Regions from separate parts of the Vibrio chagasii genome, predicted to be linked through region 1. Evidence: riboswitches for the same ligand, from Rfam matches in the RefSeq annotation. Region 1 holds a riboswitch; each other region holds the start of a gene.

Region 1 (6,892 bases):
CGACAGGTTGTCGACCAATTACTTCTTGATGCATTGCAAGCGTTTAAGTCTCCGGCGAGAATTTCTCACGCCGGTTTCACAGCAAAAATGCCAAGTAACATGGAAATTGTGACCAACCGACTGCTAGAGGCTTACCAACTAGAACCTTATCGTACTGACTTACTGATCTCGGCAGCGAACGCTCAGATTTACAACAAAAATGCAGAGCGCGCGATTGAGCTGTTTGAACAAGCACTGACGGTTGCACCAGACGATGTTGACCTTCATGCTTATCTTGCGGTTTGGCAGCGATTTGAAGGCAATGAAAGTGAATCCAATAAGCACATGGAGAAGCTAGAAAGCCTGAACGAAGGTAAGGCTGAAGATATTAAACGCATTTTTGCGACGGTTGATCGCGTGTTAGAAACACCGCTTAAAGAATCTGCAGACAAAGGTTTGCTGGATGATCACGGCGCTATCGTTACTCTAGGTTATGCGCTGAATCCAGACGGCTCAATGCATCAGATCTTGATTGAGCGTCTTGAGACAACTCTAGCTATGGCTAAAGCGAATCCGGATGCGATGATCGTGTTAACGGGTGGCGTGCCGAAGAACCACAAGACTGAAGGTAAGTTGATGGCGGACTGGCTTATTGAAAAAGGGGTAAGCAAAGATCGCATCATTGAAGAAAATTATGCGACTAGCACGGTTGGCAATGCCTTATTCAGTAGTTATGCGTTAGCTCGCCACAACATTAAACACGCGACGATTATTAGCTCGGCAAGCCACGTTCGCCGTGGTCAAACTCTATTTGAAGTGGCAAGCTGGCAAACTGGACCTCAAGGCATTACTTTCGATACGGTTTCTTACCCTGATAAGCCACTTTCAGAACTCAAGAAAGCAAGTGATGGTGAGCTGCTAGGTATCTACCGTGACGCTCTTCGTACCTATGGTATGTGGAGTTACCGCTCTTACCCGTTAGAGTCTCGCTAGGTTTAGCGTTACTTCACACTAGGCAAAGTATAAGTTGCTAGTACAATCGAGCACAGCTAGATGGTATGCTGTGCTCCTATTTTATTTAGTGTTTCAAAGGTAAAAAGATGAACCCGATTCTAGCAATGTTGAAAGAGAACAATATTAGCGACGCGCAAATTAGCGAGCTATTCCAAACGTTGACTGAAAACCCTCTTGCAGCAATGGCGACGATCAGCCAACTTGGTTTACCACAAGACAAGCTTCAAATGCTTATGGGGCAGGTAATGCAAAACCCTGCGCTAATCAAAGAAGCCGTTGAAGAACTTGGCCTAGATTTTTCTAAGGTTGAAGCCGCTAAAGAGCAACTTCAAAAGTAATTGAGTGTAGAAGGCAATTTAGTTAATGAGCGATCACCAGTTAGGTTAACAGCTCTTAGCCATGCCAATCAGACTTGAGTTAAAAAGCCGTTTGAGTAGCAATACTTAAACGGCTTTTTTGATTTTGTGATTCTGTACTCATGTGAACTAAGCTCAATATAAAGTAACGGCTGCGCTTACTTGAGTTATGGTAAGCAGCACGAAACAACATTTAAAAAAGAGGGCTTATGAATTCTTACAAGCTGGAAATCTACCAACGACCGCTAGACGCAATAAAGAGTGGCGCGAAGCGTGTTGAGATAAGAACAAATAACAGTTATGAGGCCATTCAATATGACCAGCTGACTAAAGGAGACCACATTGCTTTTCAAGTGATATCAGGTCCACCGTTTGTTGGTTTAGATGTGATTAAGCCAAACGCGCTGACTGTCGAAGTATTGGACGTAAGAAACTATCCTGACCCAAGAGCGTTATTGATGACAGAGGGACTAGGAGTGCTATCTAATTTGAGTGATTCAATTGATGAGGGCGTTGAGCTTCTCTACAGCTTTCACGAATACAAAGAGATGATCCCGGTTCACGGTATCTTTGCTATTGAGATTCGCGTTATCGAATAGTATCGCTATAGGGGAACGGTCACTATTTACGAGAAGTGTGACTAACTGCAGATGATAAGTTAATGTGTCTCAAATACTTTTACTTGTATACAGTTACCTTTACGCACTTAACCAACGTCGGCGTTGCTCATGAAATCTAGCTTAAGCATTCGATCTTACACCAAGCAATTTAATACTCATGCCCATGACGGCTACCATCAACTGGTGTTGCCTATTCAAGGGAGTATTAGTATTGAAATGGTTGGGTATGTTGGAAAGGTCGCTGTTGGTGAATGCGTGGTAATTCCAGTCACTACAGCTCATGCGTTTAAGGCGGATGAAGCGGCACGCTTTATTGTTGCGGATATGGTGGAGTTACCGCAGCACTTGTTAGAGCATGAGCTTTCGGTGTTCACGATAACACCACCTTTAATGAGCTTCTTGCTGTTCGTGGAAAAGCAGTTGGAATACCAAGTGGACAGTGGCATTGAATCATCTATCTTAGATGTGTTTTCACTGCTATTAGAGCAACAAGAAGTCAGCAAGAGCATCGACCCTCGTATTCGTGCGGTGCAAAGGCTTATTGCGGATAATTACGCCCAGTCTCTCTCTATTTCTCAGCTTGCAGAAACGGCTTGTTTGAGCCCCACTCAATTTAAGAAGCGCTTTAAAGAGTGTATTGGAATCAGTGCCCTTAAATACATCACTTGCTATCGTATGGAGAAAGCACAAGCCTTGCTAAGCCATACTGATTTACCTGTTCAATTGGTCGCAGAAAATGTGGGCTATAGCGACTTGTCTGCGTTCAGTCGACGCTTCTCTCAGCACTTTGGCATGTCTCCGAGGGCGTTTTTAGGTTCAATGAAAGAGAGTCTTTCAAAGCAATAATAGCGTCCTTTTGGCAAACTAAATCTAGCGTGTGTTCACTATTATCTAGTTCAGAAATGAAAATAGACTAGGTAATAGTAATGAATCTTGCCATCAATCGCGTTAACGAATTCCAAACGGGCACTTTAGCCATCGTGTTTGCTTCTGTTTTATGGGGTACGACAGGTACAGCCGCAAGCTTTGCGCCGGATCTCAGCCCGCTAGCGATTGGCGCGTTTTCAATGGGCGTTGGTGGCTTAATGCAAGCGGGCTTGGCGTATCGGAAGATCTTATCTTCACTTGATAAGCTTTTGCTCAACAAAAAGTTGTTAGCCGCGAGTGCATTGGCTTTGGCGATCTATCCTTTGGCTTTCTACTCTTCGATGAAATTATCGGGTGTCGCGATGGGAACTGTGGTGTCGATAGCTACTGCTCCGTTCTTTTCTGCGCTTTTAGAGTGTCTTATTAGCAAAAATAATAATATTAATAAACGTTGGCTGACGAGCTTTGCCATTGGCGTGGTTGGTATTGGACTATTGGTTTTTTCTGAGTCGTCAGTAGGGAGCGAACCTAATGATGGCCTGAAGCTTTTAGGTATTGGTTTAGGTTTGGTTGCTGGGTTGTGTTATGCCATTTATTCGTGGGCGACAAAAGCTCTGATAGACCAGGGCATCAAGTCACAAGCGGCGATGGGCAGCATATTTGGTTTAGGTGCAATGTTGTTATTACCAACGTTATGGTTCACTGGTGACAATCTATTCGCTTCAAGTACTAATATATTCGTGGTGAGTTACTTGGTGTTACTTCCTCAATGTTTGGGTTATATCGCGTTCAGTTTCGGGTTAAGACATGTCACGGCAAGTAGTGCGAATTTGATTACTTTGCTTGAGCCAGTTGTTGCCGCCGTATTGGCTGTTTGGATTGTGGGGGAGCGGATACCTTTGGTCGGTTGGATAGGTATGTTGTTGATAGTCATGTGTTTATCCATTCAATCACAACCAAATAATCAGCGAAACTAAGTGCTTGTTAACAAAGCTAAATTGAATTTTATTCATGCTTGTCTCTTATAAATGAATAAAATGAGTATCTCAGTCGCGAGAGTGCTGTTACTATCGTTATCAATAGTCGGGGGGCATCCACCTTAATTGGTATTTGCTGAGATCGTTATTCGAGACCCGTTGAACCTGATTCAGTTAACACTGGCGTAGGGAACTATGATGACTTTGTCTATGTGGTCTAACAATGAGCTCTCATTGGTTTCACTTCCACACTCTCTTTACGGCCAAAGTTCGGTTCTCTTACGTCTTTTAGATAGTAGGAGCGACCATGACGCAGCATTCCAACACTCAAGCGCCACTCAAGAATACACAAACACCACAAAACCAATCTTCGGTGGTCAATACTCCGATTGTTTTAACCATTGCAGGTTCCGATAGTGGCGGCGGCGCAGGTATTCAAGCGGATATTAAAGCCATGTCTGCAACGGGTAGCTTCGCTTGTTCGGTGATTACTGCGATTACCTCTCAGAATACCCAAGGCGTATCAGCCATTTTCCCAATCCCACTTGAGCATGTTGCCAGCCAATTAGATGCGGTGTTCACCGATTTGAATATCGTGGCGGTAAAAGTCGGTATGTTAGCGGATTCGGAAATCATCAAAGTCGTTGCAGACAAAATCAAACAATACCAGCCCAAACACTTAGTAATTGACCCTGTAATGGTCGCGACAAGTGGCGACCTTCTCTTAGAAAACTCGGCTATCACCACATTAAAACAAGAGCTGATTCCGCTCGCTGACATCATCACGCCTAATTTGCCAGAAGGCGCTGCACTGACAGGAAAAGCCGTTCCTGAAAGCGAAGCCGAAATGCAGGATATGATTGAAGACTTACGCGCTTTAGGTGCTAAAGCCGTTCTGCTAAAAGGTGGTCATCTAGAGAAAGATGAAAACAGCAATGACTTACTGATTCTACCAACTGCATCTGCTGTCATTACCGCGAAGCGTTTTCCTACCAACAACACTCATGGAACGGGCTGCACGCTCTCTTCTGCTATTGCTTCTTTCTTGGCTCAAGGCAACACGCTTCCAGAGGCTGTCGACTTAGGTAAGCAATACATTTCACGCGCGATTGCCCATGCTGACGAGTTGAAAGTAGGTCAAGGTCATGGCCCAGTAAATCACTTTTTCGCTGGGCACGGTAATGTCCGTTAATACGGTTAGCGTTCAACTTAGCAATACGACGTTGCGTTACCGAGATAGCGAGTACGCGACCCTGTCGGGGCTGTCACTTAACTTAAGCGCAGGTAAGTGGACAGTGCTGCTTGGGCGAAGTGGTTGTGGGAAAACGACGGTATTGCGTTATTTAGCAGGTTTGTTGGGCGACAAGGTGGAGTGGCAGGGCACATTGGTAACGTCTGATGAACTGCCTTTAACCAATCGCATCGCTTACATGGCACAGCAAGATTTGTTACTGCCATGGTTGTCGGTTATCGACAATGTATGCCTGAGCCATCGCTTCCAAGACACTACGAACAAGCATCAAAATGCAGACCAAAAGAACCGAGCGTTCGAGTTACTCGCTTCAGTTGGTTTGGCCGATTACGCGGATACTATGCCGGATCAGTTGTCTGGTGGTATGCGCCAGCGTGTTGCTTTGGCTCGAACCTTAATGCAAGACAAGCCAGTGGTGTTGATGGATGAGCCTTTCTCAGCACTGGACGCGGTAACAAGACACAAGTTACAGAGCTTAGCCTGTGAACTATTAAGAGATAAAACCGTTGTGTTGATCACTCATGATCCGCAAGAAGCAGTGCGTTTGGCGGATAACTTGTATGTGTTCCAAGGCACACCTGCGAGCGCTCACTCTTTATCTGTGCCTCACACGGCGACGCCACGAGTGCTCGATGGTGAGTGTGCCGAGTTGCAACAGGCGATCTTAGACCAGTTGGAGCGTGATTATGACTGATTTAACGCGAAGTGAAGCTGTCACTCAGCCAACGAACGTGCAGGCTAGGTCTGAGCGTTCAACTCAGATTAATCCCGTTATGCGTTTGCTTATCAGCAGTGTTGTGATTCTCGGCTTATGGCAACTTGTGGTCGTTGTTTTCGAAATGCCAAGCTTTATTCTGCCGGCTCCTGCTGAAGTTTTCCTCAAGCTAATTGAACGCTATGACGTGTTGCTCAAACACACTTGGGTAACTGCACAAGAAATCTTGCTAGGGCTATTACTAGGTCTGACGATGGGGCTGTTTTTCGCTCTGCAGATGTTGATGTTTGACCCATTGAAACGCTGGCTGTTGCCGATCTTGATTGCTAGCCAAGCGATTCCTGTATTTGCGATCGCGCCAGTACTGATGCTGTGGCTTGGCTATGGTATCGCCTCAAAAGTAGTGATGGCGGCGATCATAATTTTCTTCCCTGTAACTACCTGCTGTTATGACGGCCTGCGAAATACTCCGACTGGGTATCTTGATCTCGCTAAGACGATGGGTGCATCGAAATGGCAACTGCTACGCCACATTCAACTTCCTGCTGCTCTGCCAACATTGGCGTCGGGCATTCGTGTGGCAGTGGTTATCGCTCCGATTGGCGCGGTTGTTGGCGAGTGGGTGGGTTCGAGTGAAGGGCTAGGCTACCTAATGCTGCAAGCCAATGCGCGCATGATCATTGATGAGATGTTTGCTGCCTTGTTTATCTTGGCGGTGCTCTCTATCTCGCTCTACTTCATCACAGACAAATTACTCAAAAAAGCTATCCCCTGGGGGAACCAATGATGGCTAGCTCAATAACTCTTTGTTTAATAAAGCTTCGCTCAGGCTATTTATCTAAACAAACCACGTTAGAAATTAGATCGACAAACACAATAATAATATTCAAAAGGAAAGGTTAACTATGAAAAACACCAAATTGGTAGGTGCAGTGGCACTGCTTGCTTCGCTAGTTTCAGGTCATGCATTAGCGGATTCGGAACACAAGAAACTGACACTGATGTTGGATTGGTTTGTAAACCCGAACCACGGCCCCATTGTGATTGCTCAAGAGCGTGGTTACTTTGCAGATCAGGGCCTAGAGATTGAAATCCAAGAGCCAGCTGACCCA
Region 2 (6,892 bases), on a different replicon from region 1:
ATAGTGGTAATCCACATCTTTCATCACTAACATCATAGGTTCCTTAACTCTTTAGCTTTGAGCTTCGAGTAAACAAAAATTCAATCAGACTAAAGCTGCCAACACTCAGTAACAGCAAACTCACTGACACCACAGCAGCCGCTTCCATTTGATAGCTACCTAACAATTGGAATAGATACAAAGGCAAGGTTCTAAAGTCTTGGCTACCAAACAAGGCAATCGCGCTTAGATCGCCCATCGCCAACATAAAACTGATTGAGAAAGCCTGCGCCATCGGTTTACGCAATGCACGCCACTCCACTAACCTAAAGCGAGTAAAGCCAGTCATACCTAAACTGGCACACACATATTGATATTGCTGAGACAGATGCAACATAGGTTGGGCAAGTGTCTTAATCACATAAGGCAGCGCCATTAGGCTATTTACGGCAATCACAATAAAGAAAGCCAAGCTGAACACATCGATAAATGAACGTAGCAATAAGAAGATACCTGTGCTGATCACTAATCCCGGCGTCACCAAGATAATAGTGCCGATCAGCTCGATTTTATCGGCTCTGATCGTCTTGTTTTGCAAGCGCCATGCTCGGCTCGTGAGCAATATAGCGATACCTATGCCAACAGCAATAACACTCGCCAATAAAGCGACTCTCACCGACGTCATCAGCGCCGCCCAAAATGGCTCACTGCTGAGCACTGTCAAGGCTTGAGCGTTAATACCACTAACAAGCACCATCAACAGTGGCGGTAATACGAGTATTGATACCATGATGATCCAAAAGCTATCCCAAGCTTTTGACCACCAGCTGTCTTTAACCAAATACTTCTCTTCCGACAGCTGACTCGCCGTCACTGAGATCGGCTTAGATAGGCGCTGAATACTCACCGCTAACACGCCACATAACAGCATTTGCCATATCGCCAGCAAAGCCCCTGCTTGCAGATCAAAGTCGAATTTAATCGCCTGATAAATAGCGAGCTCGATAGTGGTTGATTTAGGTCCACCGCCCAGCGCCATCACAGTTGCAAAGCTGGTAAAGCACAGCATGAAGACTAAGCCACATACATGGGGTAACTGTTGTCTTAAGCGAGGCCATTCAACCCATTTGAATTTATTCCAATGACTCATGCCTAAATGCGCACACAACTTGTGCTGCTCAGCAGGCACGGTATCTAACGCTTGCAGAAGTAAGCGACTAGCATAAGGCAGGTTGAAGAAGACGTGTGCCAACAAAATACCATTCAGGCCATAAATCGAGAATGGGAGCTCAATGTCGAAGTTCGCCAAGGATTTAGCTAACCACCCACTGTTGCCGTAAATCGCTAACAAACCGAATACACCGACCAACACAGGCAAAACTAAGGTCGACGCAAAGAGCCTTAACAGTAGTGCTCGCCCAAAAAACTGTCTGCGACACAGGGCGTGTGCAATAGGTATAGCAAAGCCAACACTCAGCACCGTTGAGAGTGTCGCTTGATAAAAACTGAACTTCGTTACATGCCAATAGTAGGGATCGGACCATACTTGGCTGATATCAAGAGAAGGGGCATTGCTAAGCAATGCCCCTACTGCTGAAACCACGAAGGCGGTAATGAGTATCGCGACCCAAATACCGACCTTAGGCGTTTTCTTTATCATAAATTGATTTTTACCGTAAAAAGTCTATTCCAAACATAAAGAATGGCTTTAAATACAGGTCGTTCATTCTTTTAAAAGTAAATTAAAAAGTAAGTGCACTCTGCCATTCACGAATCCAAGGCTTACGCTTCTCGGCGATCTCTTCAGAGCTAAAGCTTAACGCTTTCTGAGGTACCGTCAGTTGTTCGAAACCTTTAGGTAGCTCAACGTCCGTCACTGGGTACATCCAGTTGCCTGTCGGCATCGCCGATTGGAATTCATCACTTAGGATAAACGCCATAAACTCATCAGCAAGCTTTTCATTCTTACTGCCTTTGACCTTTGCTGCCACTTCCACTTGAGTGTAATGTCCCTCTTCAAAGTTCGCAGCTGCGTACTTAGAATCGTTCTCCGCAATGATGTGGTAAGCCGGAGAAGTTGTGTAAGACAATACTAAATCAGATTCGCCCTCTAGGAACATAGAGTAAGCTTCAGACCAACCTTTGGTTACCGTCACCGTTTTCTGAGCTAGCTTCTTCCATGCCGCTGTCGCTTCATCACCGTATACCGATTTCATCCACAACATCATGCCTTGGCCTGGGGTTGAAGTACGTGGATCTTGGTAGATAACCTTCAGGTCTTCACGTTGCTCAACCAACTCTTTCAGACTTTTCGGTGGGTTTGCTAGCTTCTCTGTATTGTAGACAAAAGCGAAGTAGCCAAAGTCGTAAGGTACAAATGTATTGTCGTCCCAACCATTTGGCAGTGTTACTGATGATGTATCAACATTATGCTCAGCCAGTAAGCCAGTCGCTTTCGCTTCAGCCATGAGGTTGTTATCTAAGCCCAAAACGATGTCAGCTTTGCTGTTGCCGCCTTCAAGGCGTAAACGGTTCAAGATAGAGACACCATCTTCGAGCGCGACAAAATTCACATCACAGCCACACTTTTCTTCAAACGCTTTCTCGACGGCAGGACGAGGGCCCCAATCCGCAGCAAAAGAGTCATAGGTGTAGACGGTTAACGTATCGTCTGCAGCAAAGGCAGAAAAAGAGATAGCTGTAGTAACAGCAAGGGTAGTTAATGTGAATTTCACTGGACGCTCTCCATGGTCTGAGCGGCACAGGTTTGAGGGAGGAGAACGATGGAGGTGGTTCCTAACTCAATTCCTACGCCAGCATTATCTGGTTCAGGTTTACGGGTCCCAAGCACCTGCTTGATCTCAGCTCGCATTCATTATTTGAATGGTTTGCTCCCCGATGAGTGTTCAGAATTGTAATTCGATTTTTAACAATAAGCTATCAAGTTTGGATCAATTACGTTGATCGTAGCCCCATCTAGGTACTAAACCTTGGTCAATACCAAGATGGTCGAGAATGCGCGCCACCATAAAATCGACCAAGTCTTCTATTGACTTAGGTTGGTGATAAAACCCCGGAGCGGCTGGCATGATGGTTACACCCATGGTCGATAGCTTGTGCATGTTCTCTAGATGTAGCGTTGAGAATGGCGTTTCACGAACCACCAATAACAGCTGGCCTCGCTCTTTCATCACCACATCTGCTGCGCGCTCAATCAGGTTATCCGATAACCCATGAGCAATGGATGCCAAACTGCCCGCAGAACATGGGCAGACCACCATCTGCTTCGGCGCTGCAGAACCTGATGCAACTGGAGAAAACCAGTCATCTTTGCCGCATACCACCAGCTTTTCTGGATCGCAGCCCAAGTGCTTAACCAAGGCTTGCTTTGCCGCATCTGGCCCAGCAGGTAACTTAAGCTCATGCTCAGTAGCCAACACCACTCGCGCTGCCGACGAGATCAACAGATAGACCTGATAGTCTGCTGCCAACAAGCATTCAAGCAAGCGCAGTCCGTAAGGCGCACCAGATGCGCCAGTAAAAGCAAGAATTATCGCTTTATCGTGTTTTGTCATGTTCTCAGTTACTTCAATTATAAAGTCGTGGACTGGGTTAACCTTTAAGAGCTAACGCGTCCAACAATTTCTGGTGAATACCACCAAAGCCACCATTACTCATTACCAGAATTTGGTCGCCCGCTTGCGCCTCTGAAACAATTTTAGCAACAAATACATCCATATCGTCACTAACATGTGCAGGCTGATGACAAGCATCTGCGACATCCTGCACCGACCAATCAATGTTGTCCGGTTGGAATAAGTAGGTGGAATCCGCTTGTTTGAGCGAATCAGCCAAGGTTTCTTTATGCACACCACGTTTCATGGTGGCGGAACGAGGCTCTAAAACGGCAATGATTTTTTTCGAGTCGACCTTATTACGTAAGCCGCCGAGCGTAAGTTCAATCGCCGTTGGGTGATGAGCAAAATCATCATAAACAGACACACCAGCGACCTCGCCTTTAAACTCTAGACGACGTTTAGTATTGATGAATTTCGCCAACGATTCACACGCTAAATCTGGTGTCACACCCACATGCCTTGCCGCAGCAATCGCCATAAGAGCATTGTTGACATTATGATCACCAACCAAGTCCCAAACTACTGTACCAACACACTCACCTTGGAAGTAAACTTCAAATTGAGAGCCATCTTTAACTCGTTTTTTGGCATCCCAATCGCCAGCTTCGCCACTCGATTCTGTCTCACTCCAGCAGCCACGTGATAAAACATCTTGAATCGCGGTGTCTTGCTTGGGTGAGAAAATACGACCATTGCCTGGCACAGTTCGCACTAAATGATGGAATTGGCGCTTGATCGCTTCAAGATCGTCAAAGATGTCGGCATGATCGAACTCAAGGTTATTCATTACCAAGGTTCTTGGATGGTAATGAACGAACTTAGAGCGTTTGTCGAAAAAAGCACTGTCGTATTCGTCGGCTTCTACCACGAAGAACATGCTGTCACCTAAGCGAGCAGAGATACCAAAGTTACCCAATACCCCACCAACTAAAAAGCCTGGCGCATAACCGCAGTCTTCTAAGATCCAAGCCAACATACTGGAAGTTGTAGTTTTACCGTGAGTACCGGACACCGCAAGAACCCAGCGGTCATGCAGTAAGAACTCTTGCAGCCATTGTGGACCAGAGGTGTATCTAAGGTTGTTATCCAAAACATACTCAACACATGGGTTACCACGGCTCATCGCATTACCGATAACCACCAGGTCAGGCCTAGGCTCTAGTTGGCTTGGGTCGAACCCTTCAATAATTTCAATCCCTTGCGACTCCAACAAGGTGCTCATTGGTGGGTAAACATTCGCGTCACTACCCGTAACCTTGTGACCTAATTGACGAGCCAATACCGCAGCACCACCCATGAAGGTGCCACAAATTCCTAAGATATGAATATGCATAAATTGCTTCCAAAACGCTTGGCTAAATAAACAGTGCCTAATTAAAACGGCTTGTACTCATTATCATTAAATGACGCTTAAAAGCGAGCAGCAATGCAAAACAAATTGAGTCGACATAGTAAGTGAGATCTGTGTCGCTTAGTTCATTACCATTAAAAAGATCTAAGCCTTAGAATTTAGGTAAGCGTCTAGATGAATAAAGCCCACTTAAGAGGCAAATTCTATGGTGCTCAAATCCCCCCTAATATTCAGAGAAGTTTAAGGAAATAACATGTCTGAGATGCGCACCCTTGGTGAGTTCATTGTTGAGAAACAGAGTGACTTTCCCCATGCAAGTGGTGATCTATCATCCCTTTTGTCATCAATTCGTCTTGCTGCAAAAATTGTTAACCGTGAAATCAACAAAGCAGGTCTTGTCGACATTACTGGCGCTGTTGGTACAGACAACGTTCAAGGTGAAGAGCAGCAGAAGCTAGACCTTTATGCGAACGACAAATTTAAAGCGGCTCTAGAAGCTCGTGACCAAGTTTGTGGTGTAGCAAGTGAAGAAGAAGACGAAGCGGTTGCCTTCAATAAAGAGCTCAACAAAAACGCAAAATACGTCGTGTTGATGGACCCGCTTGATGGTTCATCAAATATCGATGTAAATGTATCGGTTGGTACGATTTTCTCTATCTACCGCCGTGTCTCTCCAATCGGAACACCACCGACTCAAGAAGACTTCCTGCAACCAGGCCACAAACAGGTAGCTGCCGGTTACGTAATTTACGGTTCTTCAACCATGCTGGTTTACACAACGGGTGCTGGCGTAAATGGTTTCACCTACGATCCATCTCTGGGTACTTTCTGTCTATCTCATGAAAACATGATGATTCCAGACGAAGGTAAGATCTACTCGATCAACGAAGGTAACTACATCCGCTTCCCAACCGGTGTTAAGAAGTACATCAAATACTGTCAGGAAAGCGAGCCAAGCGATAACCGCCCTTACACGTCACGTTACATTGGTTCTCTTGTGTCTGATTTCCACCGTAACTTGCTAAAAGGCGGCATCTACTTGTACCCAAGTACAGAGAGCCACCCTCAAGGTAAATTGCGTTTGCTTTATGAATGCAACCCTATTGCTTTCCTTATGGAGCAAGCTGGCGGTATAGCATCAGACGGTGCACAACGTATTATGGATATCAAACCAACAGAGCTACACCAACGTGTGCCTTTCTTCGTTGGTTCAACAAAAATGGTACGTAAAGTAGAAGAGTTTCTTGAGCTGAACCCTGAGTAACCCTCTCATTTCATTCTCAAACTAACGCCATTAAAAAAGCCAGCACCTCAGTGCTGGCTTTTTGTTGTCTCGTAAGGTGATTAACTAGTTAGGAATCATTGTTCCGCTGACACCAGTCACCCGAAAGTATTTCTTTATTAGCTGTTAGATCAAGCTGATACAAATATACCCATGCTAACCCAAATATAGTCTCTATTTGCTCGCGACGATACTCGACAGGCACATCTTCTAGCCGATCGAGCGACGCCAAAACTTCGTCGTTAATCATATAGACCTCCCCAGCGACACTTTTCTTTCCAAAAATCATCGCGGGATAGGCATCTAGGTCAAAAAGAGCGTATTCCTCAGGAGTATCAAATCGCCCAAGTAAATCACAGCCCTTCAAATAATGATGATTCGATTGACCCTGTCTCAAGGTTCCATAAACAAAAACAAGATGCTTCATAAATCCCCCACAAGCCATTCACGCAAGCGCGTTAAATGAATGGCTAAAACATTGCCGATCGAACTCAAACAGCTCTACTCGAACTCAAATTGATAAAGAAGGTCTACCGCACTGTCGAGACCCGAAACGGCTTCAACGTAGAGATCCTGCATCAATCGATAACGAACGGTAAACTCACCAAGCGAATTGAAGATACCAACGCCATACTTAACCTG
Region 3 (6,892 bases), on a different replicon from region 1:
GTTCTCCCCGAAAGCTATTTAGGTAGCGCCTCGGACGAATACTACTGGGGGTAGAGCACTGTTAAGGCTAGGGGGTCATCCCGACTTACCAACCCTTTGCAAACTCCGAATACCAGTAAGTACTATCCGGGAGACACACGGCGGGTGCTAACGTCCGTCGTGGAGAGGGAAACAACCCAGACCGCCAGCTAAGGTCCCAAAGTATAGCTAAGTGGGAAACGATGTGGGAAGGCTCAGACAGCCAGGATGTTGGCTTAGAAGCAGCCATCATTTAAAGAAAGCGTAATAGCTCACTGGTCGAGTCGGCCTGCGCGGAAGATGTAACGGGGCTAAGCTATACACCGAAGCTGCGGCTACGCACTTATGTGCGTGGGGTAGGGGAGCGTTCTGTAAGCCGTTGAAGGTGGTCTGTAAGGGCTGCTGGAGGTATCAGAAGTGCGAATGCTGACATGAGTAACGATAAAGGGAGTGAAAAACTCCCTCGCCGGAAGACCAAGGGTTCCTGTCCAACGTTAATCGGGGCAGGGTAAGTCGACCCCTAAGGCGAGGCCGAAAGGCGTAGTCGATGGGAAACGGGTTAATATTCCCGTACTTCTTACAATTGCGATGGGGGGACGGAGAAGGCTAGGTGGGCCTGGCGACGGTTGTCCAGGTTCAAGTACGTAGGCGGAAGAATTAGGTAAATCCGGTTCTTCTTAACGCTGAGATACGATGTCGAGCTACTACGGTAGTGAAGTCATTGATGCCATGCTTCCAGGAAAAGCCTCTAAGCTTCAGATTGTAAGGAATCGTACCCCAAACCGACACAGGTGGTCGGGTAGAGAATACCAAGGCGCTTGAGAGAACTCGGGTGAAGGAACTAGGCAAAATGGTACCGTAACTTCGGGAGAAGGTACGCTCTTATCAGTGAAGTCCCTTGCGGATGGAGCAGACGAGAGTCGCAGATACCAGGTGGCTGCAACTGTTTATTAAAAACACAGCACTGTGCAAAATCGTAAGATGACGTATACGGTGTGACGCCTGCCCGGTGCCGGAAGGTTAATTGATGGGGTTAGACTTCGGTCGAAGCTCTTGATCGAAGCCCCGGTAAACGGCGGCCGTAACTATAACGGTCCTAAGGTAGCGAAATTCCTTGTCGGGTAAGTTCCGACCTGCACGAATGGCGTAATGATGGCCACGCTGTCTCCACCCGAGACTCAGTGAAATTGAAATCGCTGTGAAGATGCAGTGTACCCGCGGCTAGACGGAAAGACCCCGTGAACCTTTACTACAGCTTGGCACTGAACATTGAACCTACATGTGTAGGATAGGTGGGAGACTTTGAAACCGCGTCGCTAGATGTGGTGGAGTCGTCCTTGAAATACCACCCTTGTAGTTTTGATGTTCTAACGTTGGTCCCTGAATCGGGATTACGGACAGTGCCTGGTGGGTAGTTTGACTGGGGCGGTCTCCTCCCAAAGAGTAACGGAGGAGCACGAAGGTGGGCTAAACACGGTTGGACATCGTGTGGTTAGTGCAATGGCATAAGCCCGCTTGACTGCGAGAATGACAATTCGAGCAGGTGCGAAAGCAGGTCATAGTGATCCGGTGGTTCTGAATGGAAGGGCCATCGCTCAACGGATAAAAGGTACTCCGGGGATAACAGGCTGATACCGCCCAAGAGTTCATATCGACGGCGGTGTTTGGCACCTCGATGTCGGCTCATCACATCCTGGGGCTGAAGTCGGTCCCAAGGGTATGGCTGTTCGCCATTTAAAGTGGTACGCGAGCTGGGTTTAGAACGTCGTGAGACAGTTCGGTCCCTATCTGCCGTGGGCGTTGGAAAATTGAAGGGGGCTGCTCCTAGTACGAGAGGACCGGAGTGGACGAACCTCTGGTGTTCGGGTTGTCATGCCAATGGCATTGCCCGGTAGCTAAGTTCGGAATCGATAACCGCTGAAAGCATCTAAGCGGGAAGCGAGCCCTGAGATGAGTTTTCCCTGACACTTTAAGTGTCCTAAAGGGTTGTTCAAGACTAGAACGTTGATAGGCAGGGTGTGTAAGTGCTGCGAGGCATTGAGCTAACCTGTACTAATTGCCCGTGAGGCTTAACCATACAACACCCAAGGGGTTTTGATGGACTCAAAGATACAAACGCTTGAATGAGTTTGATGAGACAACACTTTTAATAAGCTTTCCGAATTTTAAAATTTGCTTGGCGACCATAGCATTGTGGACCCACCTGATTCCATGCCGAACTCAGAAGTGAAACACAATAGCGCCGATGGTAGTGTGGGGCTTCCCCATGTGAGAGTAGGACATCGCCAGGCTTTAAATTATGAACGACTTGTCAGCGACGACAAGTAGTCCACTGCGGAGTGGTAGTTCAGTTGGTTAGAATACCGGCCTGTCACGCCGGGGGTCGCGGGTTCGAGTCCCGTCCACTCCGCCACTTATTCGATGACCTCGCTTAATGCGAGGTTTTTTCGAATCTAAAGTACAAAAAGCTTTAGGGGTGTAGCTCCAATTGGCAGAGCAGCGGATTCCAAATCCGCGTGTTGGGAGTTCGAATCTCTCCACCCCTGCCACATTAATAGGCTCTAGCAGAAATGCTAGAGCCTTTTTGCTTTTCACCGCTCCAAATTCCAGTCAACAATTCCCTCGTTTCGCTAGTTCTGATGAAACAGTGTAAGTGCTTACTTATCTCAGCCTCGTTTATTAATATCCAAGCCACAAACTTCATTTCTTTATGAGAATTATTCTCAATATTTTGTTACATTTTGGTCGTTATTACTAAAAGGCTACAAATATGGACATCTCTCGTCGTAAATTTATTCAATCATCTCTCGCTATATCTGCACTTACAGTCCTTCCTGCTTGTTCTATGAAGAGGTCGGTTGATGAGAAGGGAGGGTATGTTTACGACTTAACTGCTGAGCCTTCTACTGCTGAAATTGTACCTGGATTTACTACTAACGTTTTGGGGTTCAATGGTCAGATCCCTGCGCCAACAATTCGTTGTCGACAGGGCGACAAAGTTACGATTCATTTCACTAATAAATTATCAGAACCAACCACAATTCACTGGCATGGTTTAAGAATCCCTATAGAAATGGACGGAGTGCCTTTCTTGAGTCAGCCACCAATTATGCCCGGTGAAACGTTCGTCTATGAATTTACGCCACCAGATGCAGGCACGTTCTGGTATCACCCACACATGAACAGTGTTAAACAACTTGGTATGGGCTTAGTCGGTCTAATTGTTGTTGAAGAGAGCACACCAGTTCAGTTCGATGAAGAGCATGCTTTGATGCTTAAACACTGGCACCTTGATAAACAAGGACAGTGGAAGGACTTAATGATCCCACGTCTTAGCGCTCGTATGGGGACTCCTGGGGAGTGGAGCAGTGTTAATGGAGTACATGAGCCTACTTATCAACTAAAGCAACATGCAACGACTAGGCTTCGTATAGCTAATGTCGATAACACAATCACTTATCCTATCGCTGTTGAAGGTGTAGAAGCATGGGTTATTGCCATAGATGGTAACCCGATAAAAACACCTTATAGGTTGACTGAACATAAAATCGGTCCAGGTATGCGAGTTGACATAGGACTGATTGCTCCAAAGGCTGGCAAGCGAGTGAATGTTCTGCAAATGAAGGGACGTTTTCCTTTTTCCTTGTGTGAATTTGAAGTCGTAGATTCCACGCTCATAGAAGGCAAAGCACTTCCTTTGTTGCCTCTGAATCCAGTACCTAAGTTAGATCTCGCGAATGCAGAAGAGATCGATTTTGTGTTTGAGTGGGAAGGGGCGGTGTCGCCGGTTTCTAAAGATGGGAAATCCATGCCTAAGTTTTGGCTGACAAATAAAAGAGCCTGGGAAGGAATGAGTAAAGACAATATTCCGGACCCACTCGCTACATTAGAGTTAGGCAAAACCTATATATTCGATCTTAAGAATGTTACTCAATACCATCATCCAATCCATATTCATGGTCATACGTTTACGGTACTTGAGTTAGATGGCAAAAAAATTGAAGAACCTTTTCACACAGATACTGTGTTACTTGGAAAGAACGGTCGAGCTAAAGCAGCATTTGTGGCAGATAACCCCGGACGTTGGATGTATCACTGTCATGTGATTGAACATATGAAAACAGGACTGATGGGTTATATCGAAGTTAAGTGACACCTGTAACGTTTAATATTTGCGCATACATTCTTAGTTTCCACCCTCGCTTTTATCGGCGTTAAAGCTAGAATATAGGGATTATTGTTAGGGAGGATTCATGGGTCAGTTATCTATTCTTGGTTTTATCGCTATTGGTGGCGCTTTTGGTGCTTGTTCACGTTATCTGATTTCCGAGTTATGCGTAGTGATGTTTGGACGAGGTTTTCCTTATGGTACGCTAACTGTTAACGTGATTGGCTCTTTGATTATGGGATTACTGATCGCCGCGTTCGAAAATGAGATGGTTGCAACTGAACCCTGGAGACAGATTATTGGCTTGGGCTTCCTTGGTGCCTTGACTACATTCTCCACTTTTTCGATGGATAACGTGCTTCTTATGCAGCAAGGCGCATTTTTCAAGATGGGGCTTAATGTTCTGCTTAATGTAGTACTCAGTATTTCAGCCGCATGGATCGGCTTCCAACTTTTGATAAAGTCTTAAAACTTTCTTACGATTTGTTAACAACTCGGCTTGGTTTCTCCAAGCCGTTTTTATATACTCGATCGTACTTGTCGGAGTGCCATATGGCTGAGACCGTTAACTCGGGATCCGTTGAACCTGATCAGGCTAATACCTGCGAAGGGAACAAGAGTAGATATCTAACTAGAATCCCTCTAGAGATCTATCACCAGATCACAACTGTATTTCTTACCGTGATCCCTCTTGTAGCATCAATCCGTCAAGCATTTTTATCCCAATAAATAATGGCTAAAAGCCAAGGAAAAATGCTATGTCGAGTCGTAAACAAGCAAGACTGGAAGCGAAGAATTTCATCGATTCTTTATCAGTACAACCTTATCCAAATTCAAAGAAAGCTTACATCCAAGGTTCTCGAGAGGACATTCAAGTCCCAGTTCGAGAGATATCACTTGCTGATAGCCTTGTTGGTGGTACCAAAAAAGAGCCTGTATTTGAACCTAATGCACCTATTCACATCTATGACACCTCTGGTGTTTATACCGACCCAACGCACGAGATAGACCTTTATAACGGCCTTCCAAAGCTAAGAGAGCAGTGGATCGAAGAGCGTGGTGATACCGAGCTATTAGATGATGTTAGCTCTGTTTATACCAAAGAGCGCCTAGAGGACGAAACCTTAGACGAGCTTCGTTACGGAAACCTGCCTAGAATTCGTCGTGCGACTGGCGATCAATGTGTGACTCAGTTGTACTATGCTCGTAAGGGGATTATTACCCCTGAGATGGAATACATTGCGATTCGCGAGAATATGGGGCGTCAGAAGTTCGCAGATGAGCAACTGAACCACCAACACCCTGGTCATAACTTTGGCGCAAACCTACCGAAAGAAATTACCCCTGAGTTCGTGCGTAAAGAGGTTGCTGAAGGTCGAGCAATTATCCCTTCAAACATCAACCACCCAGAATCAGAACCTATGATTATTGGCCGAAATTTCTTAGTTAAGGTGAACGCCAATATCGGTAACTCTTCTGTAAGCTCTTCGATTGAAGAAGAAGTTGAGAAGTTAGTTTGGTCAACCCGCTGGGGCGGCGATACAGTGATGGATTTGTCGACTGGTCGAAATATTCACGAAACACGAGAGTGGATTCTACGTAATAGCCCAGTGCCAATTGGTACTGTTCCTATGTACCAAGCACTTGAGAAAGTGAACGGTGTTGCTGAAGACCTTAACTGGGAAGTGATGCGTGACACCTTAATTGAGCAAGCAGAGCAGGGCGTCGACTACTTTACGATTCATGCTGGCTTGCTTCTTCGCTATGTCCCTATGACGGCTAAGCGTGTTACCGGAATTGTCTCTCGTGGCGGTTCTATCATTGCTAAATGGTGTCTTGCTCATCACCAAGAAAGCTTTCTATACACCCACTTCCGCGAGATTTGTGAGATCTGTGCGAAGTACGATGTAGCACTTTCATTAGGTGATGGCCTGCGTCCGGGCTCTATTGCTGATGCCAATGACGAGGCTCAATTTGCTGAACTTCGCACCTTAGGTGAACTGACGAAAGTGGCGTGGGAATATGACGTACAGGTGATAATTGAAGGCCCTGGACATGTACCAATGCACCTTATTAAAGAGAACATGGACGAGCAGTTAGAGCACTGCCATGAAGCGCCTTTCTATACATTAGGCCCGCTTACTACAGACATTGCCCCTGGTTTCGACCATATCACCTCTGGTATTGGTGCCGCGATGATCGGTTGGTATGGCTGTGCGATGCTTTGTTACGTGACCCCAAAAGAGCACTTAGGCTTGCCAAATAAAGAGGATGTTAAGACTGGCTTGATTACTTACAAGCTAGCGGCGCACGCTGCTGACTTGGCAAAAGGGCATCCAGGAGCACAAATCCGTGATAATGCGCTTTCAAAAGCGCGCTTTGAATTCCGTTGGGAAGACCAATTTAACTTAGCACTAGACCCTGATACAGCCCGTTCTTTCCATGATGAAACCTTGCCACAAGAATCAGGTAAGGTCGCACATTTCTGTTCTATGTGTGGACCTAAATTCTGTTCGATGAAGATTTCTCAGGAAGTGAGAGAGTATGCTAAAGACACAGAACAAGTAGCCTCTGATCAGGCTATCGAGATCAAGATGCTAGACAATCCGCTGGAAGGGATGCGTCAAAAATCACAAGAGTTCCGTGATACTGGCTCAGAGCTTTACCACCCAGCCGTTGGTGCGAAAGAAGCTCAACTAGAGGAAT

The links. Region 1 has a riboswitch for thiamine pyrophosphate ahead of thiD (bifunctional hydroxymethylpyrimidine kinase/phosphomethylpyrimidine kinase). Riboswitches for the same ligand answer to the same signal wherever they lie in the genome.
Region 2: another riboswitch for thiamine pyrophosphate. It lies ahead of thiB (thiamine ABC transporter substrate binding subunit); the one in region 1 lies ahead of thiD (bifunctional hydroxymethylpyrimidine kinase/phosphomethylpyrimidine kinase).
Region 3: another riboswitch for thiamine pyrophosphate. It lies ahead of thiC (phosphomethylpyrimidine synthase ThiC); the one in region 1 lies ahead of thiD (bifunctional hydroxymethylpyrimidine kinase/phosphomethylpyrimidine kinase).

The regions. Positions count from the first base shown of each region.
Region 1 covers NZ_AP025466.1:1,736,992-1,743,883, forward strand. The annotation lists gene OCV52_RS23475 (YdcF family protein) at 1-972, shown strand, start outside; gene OCV52_RS23480 (DUF2999 family protein) at 1,080-1,331, shown strand; gene OCV52_RS23485 (ASCH domain-containing protein) at 1,559-1,948, shown strand; gene OCV52_RS23490 (helix-turn-helix domain-containing protein) at 2,078-2,815, shown strand; gene OCV52_RS23495 (DMT family transporter) at 2,896-3,813, shown strand; TPP riboswitch at 3,911-4,022, shown strand; gene thiD (bifunctional hydroxymethylpyrimidine kinase/phosphomethylpyrimidine kinase) at 4,121-5,005, shown strand; gene OCV52_RS23505 (ABC transporter ATP-binding protein) at 4,995-5,759, shown strand; gene OCV52_RS23510 (ABC transporter permease) at 5,752-6,567, shown strand; gene OCV52_RS23515 (ABC transporter substrate-binding protein) at 6,686-6,892, shown strand, end outside.
Region 2 covers NZ_AP025465.1:3,020,621-3,027,512, forward strand. The annotation lists gene thiQ (thiamine ABC transporter ATP-binding protein) at 1-33, opposite strand, end outside; gene thiP (thiamine/thiamine pyrophosphate ABC transporter permease ThiP) at 44-1,639, opposite strand; gene thiB (thiamine ABC transporter substrate binding subunit) at 1,722-2,714, opposite strand; TPP riboswitch at 2,768-2,887, opposite strand; gene OCV52_RS13910 (flavin prenyltransferase UbiX) at 2,931-3,554, opposite strand; gene mpl (UDP-N-acetylmuramate:L-alanyl-gamma-D-glutamyl-meso-diaminopimelate ligase) at 3,592-4,950, opposite strand; gene fbp (class 1 fructose-bisphosphatase) at 5,222-6,232, shown strand; gene OCV52_RS13925 (gamma-glutamylcyclotransferase family protein) at 6,321-6,677, opposite strand; gene tamB (autotransporter assembly complex protein TamB) at 6,752-6,892, opposite strand, start outside.
Region 3 covers NZ_AP025465.1:3,347,336-3,354,227, reverse strand. The annotation lists rRNA gene OCV52_RS15510 (23S ribosomal RNA) at 1-2,095, shown strand, start outside; rRNA gene rrf (5S ribosomal RNA) at 2,194-2,309, shown strand; tRNA gene OCV52_RS15500 (tRNA-Asp) at 2,355-2,431, shown strand; tRNA gene OCV52_RS15495 (tRNA-Trp) at 2,491-2,567, shown strand; gene OCV52_RS15490 (multicopper oxidase family protein) at 2,789-4,171, shown strand; gene crcB (fluoride efflux transporter CrcB) at 4,272-4,655, shown strand; TPP riboswitch at 4,718-4,816, shown strand; gene thiC (phosphomethylpyrimidine synthase ThiC) at 4,945-6,892, shown strand, end outside.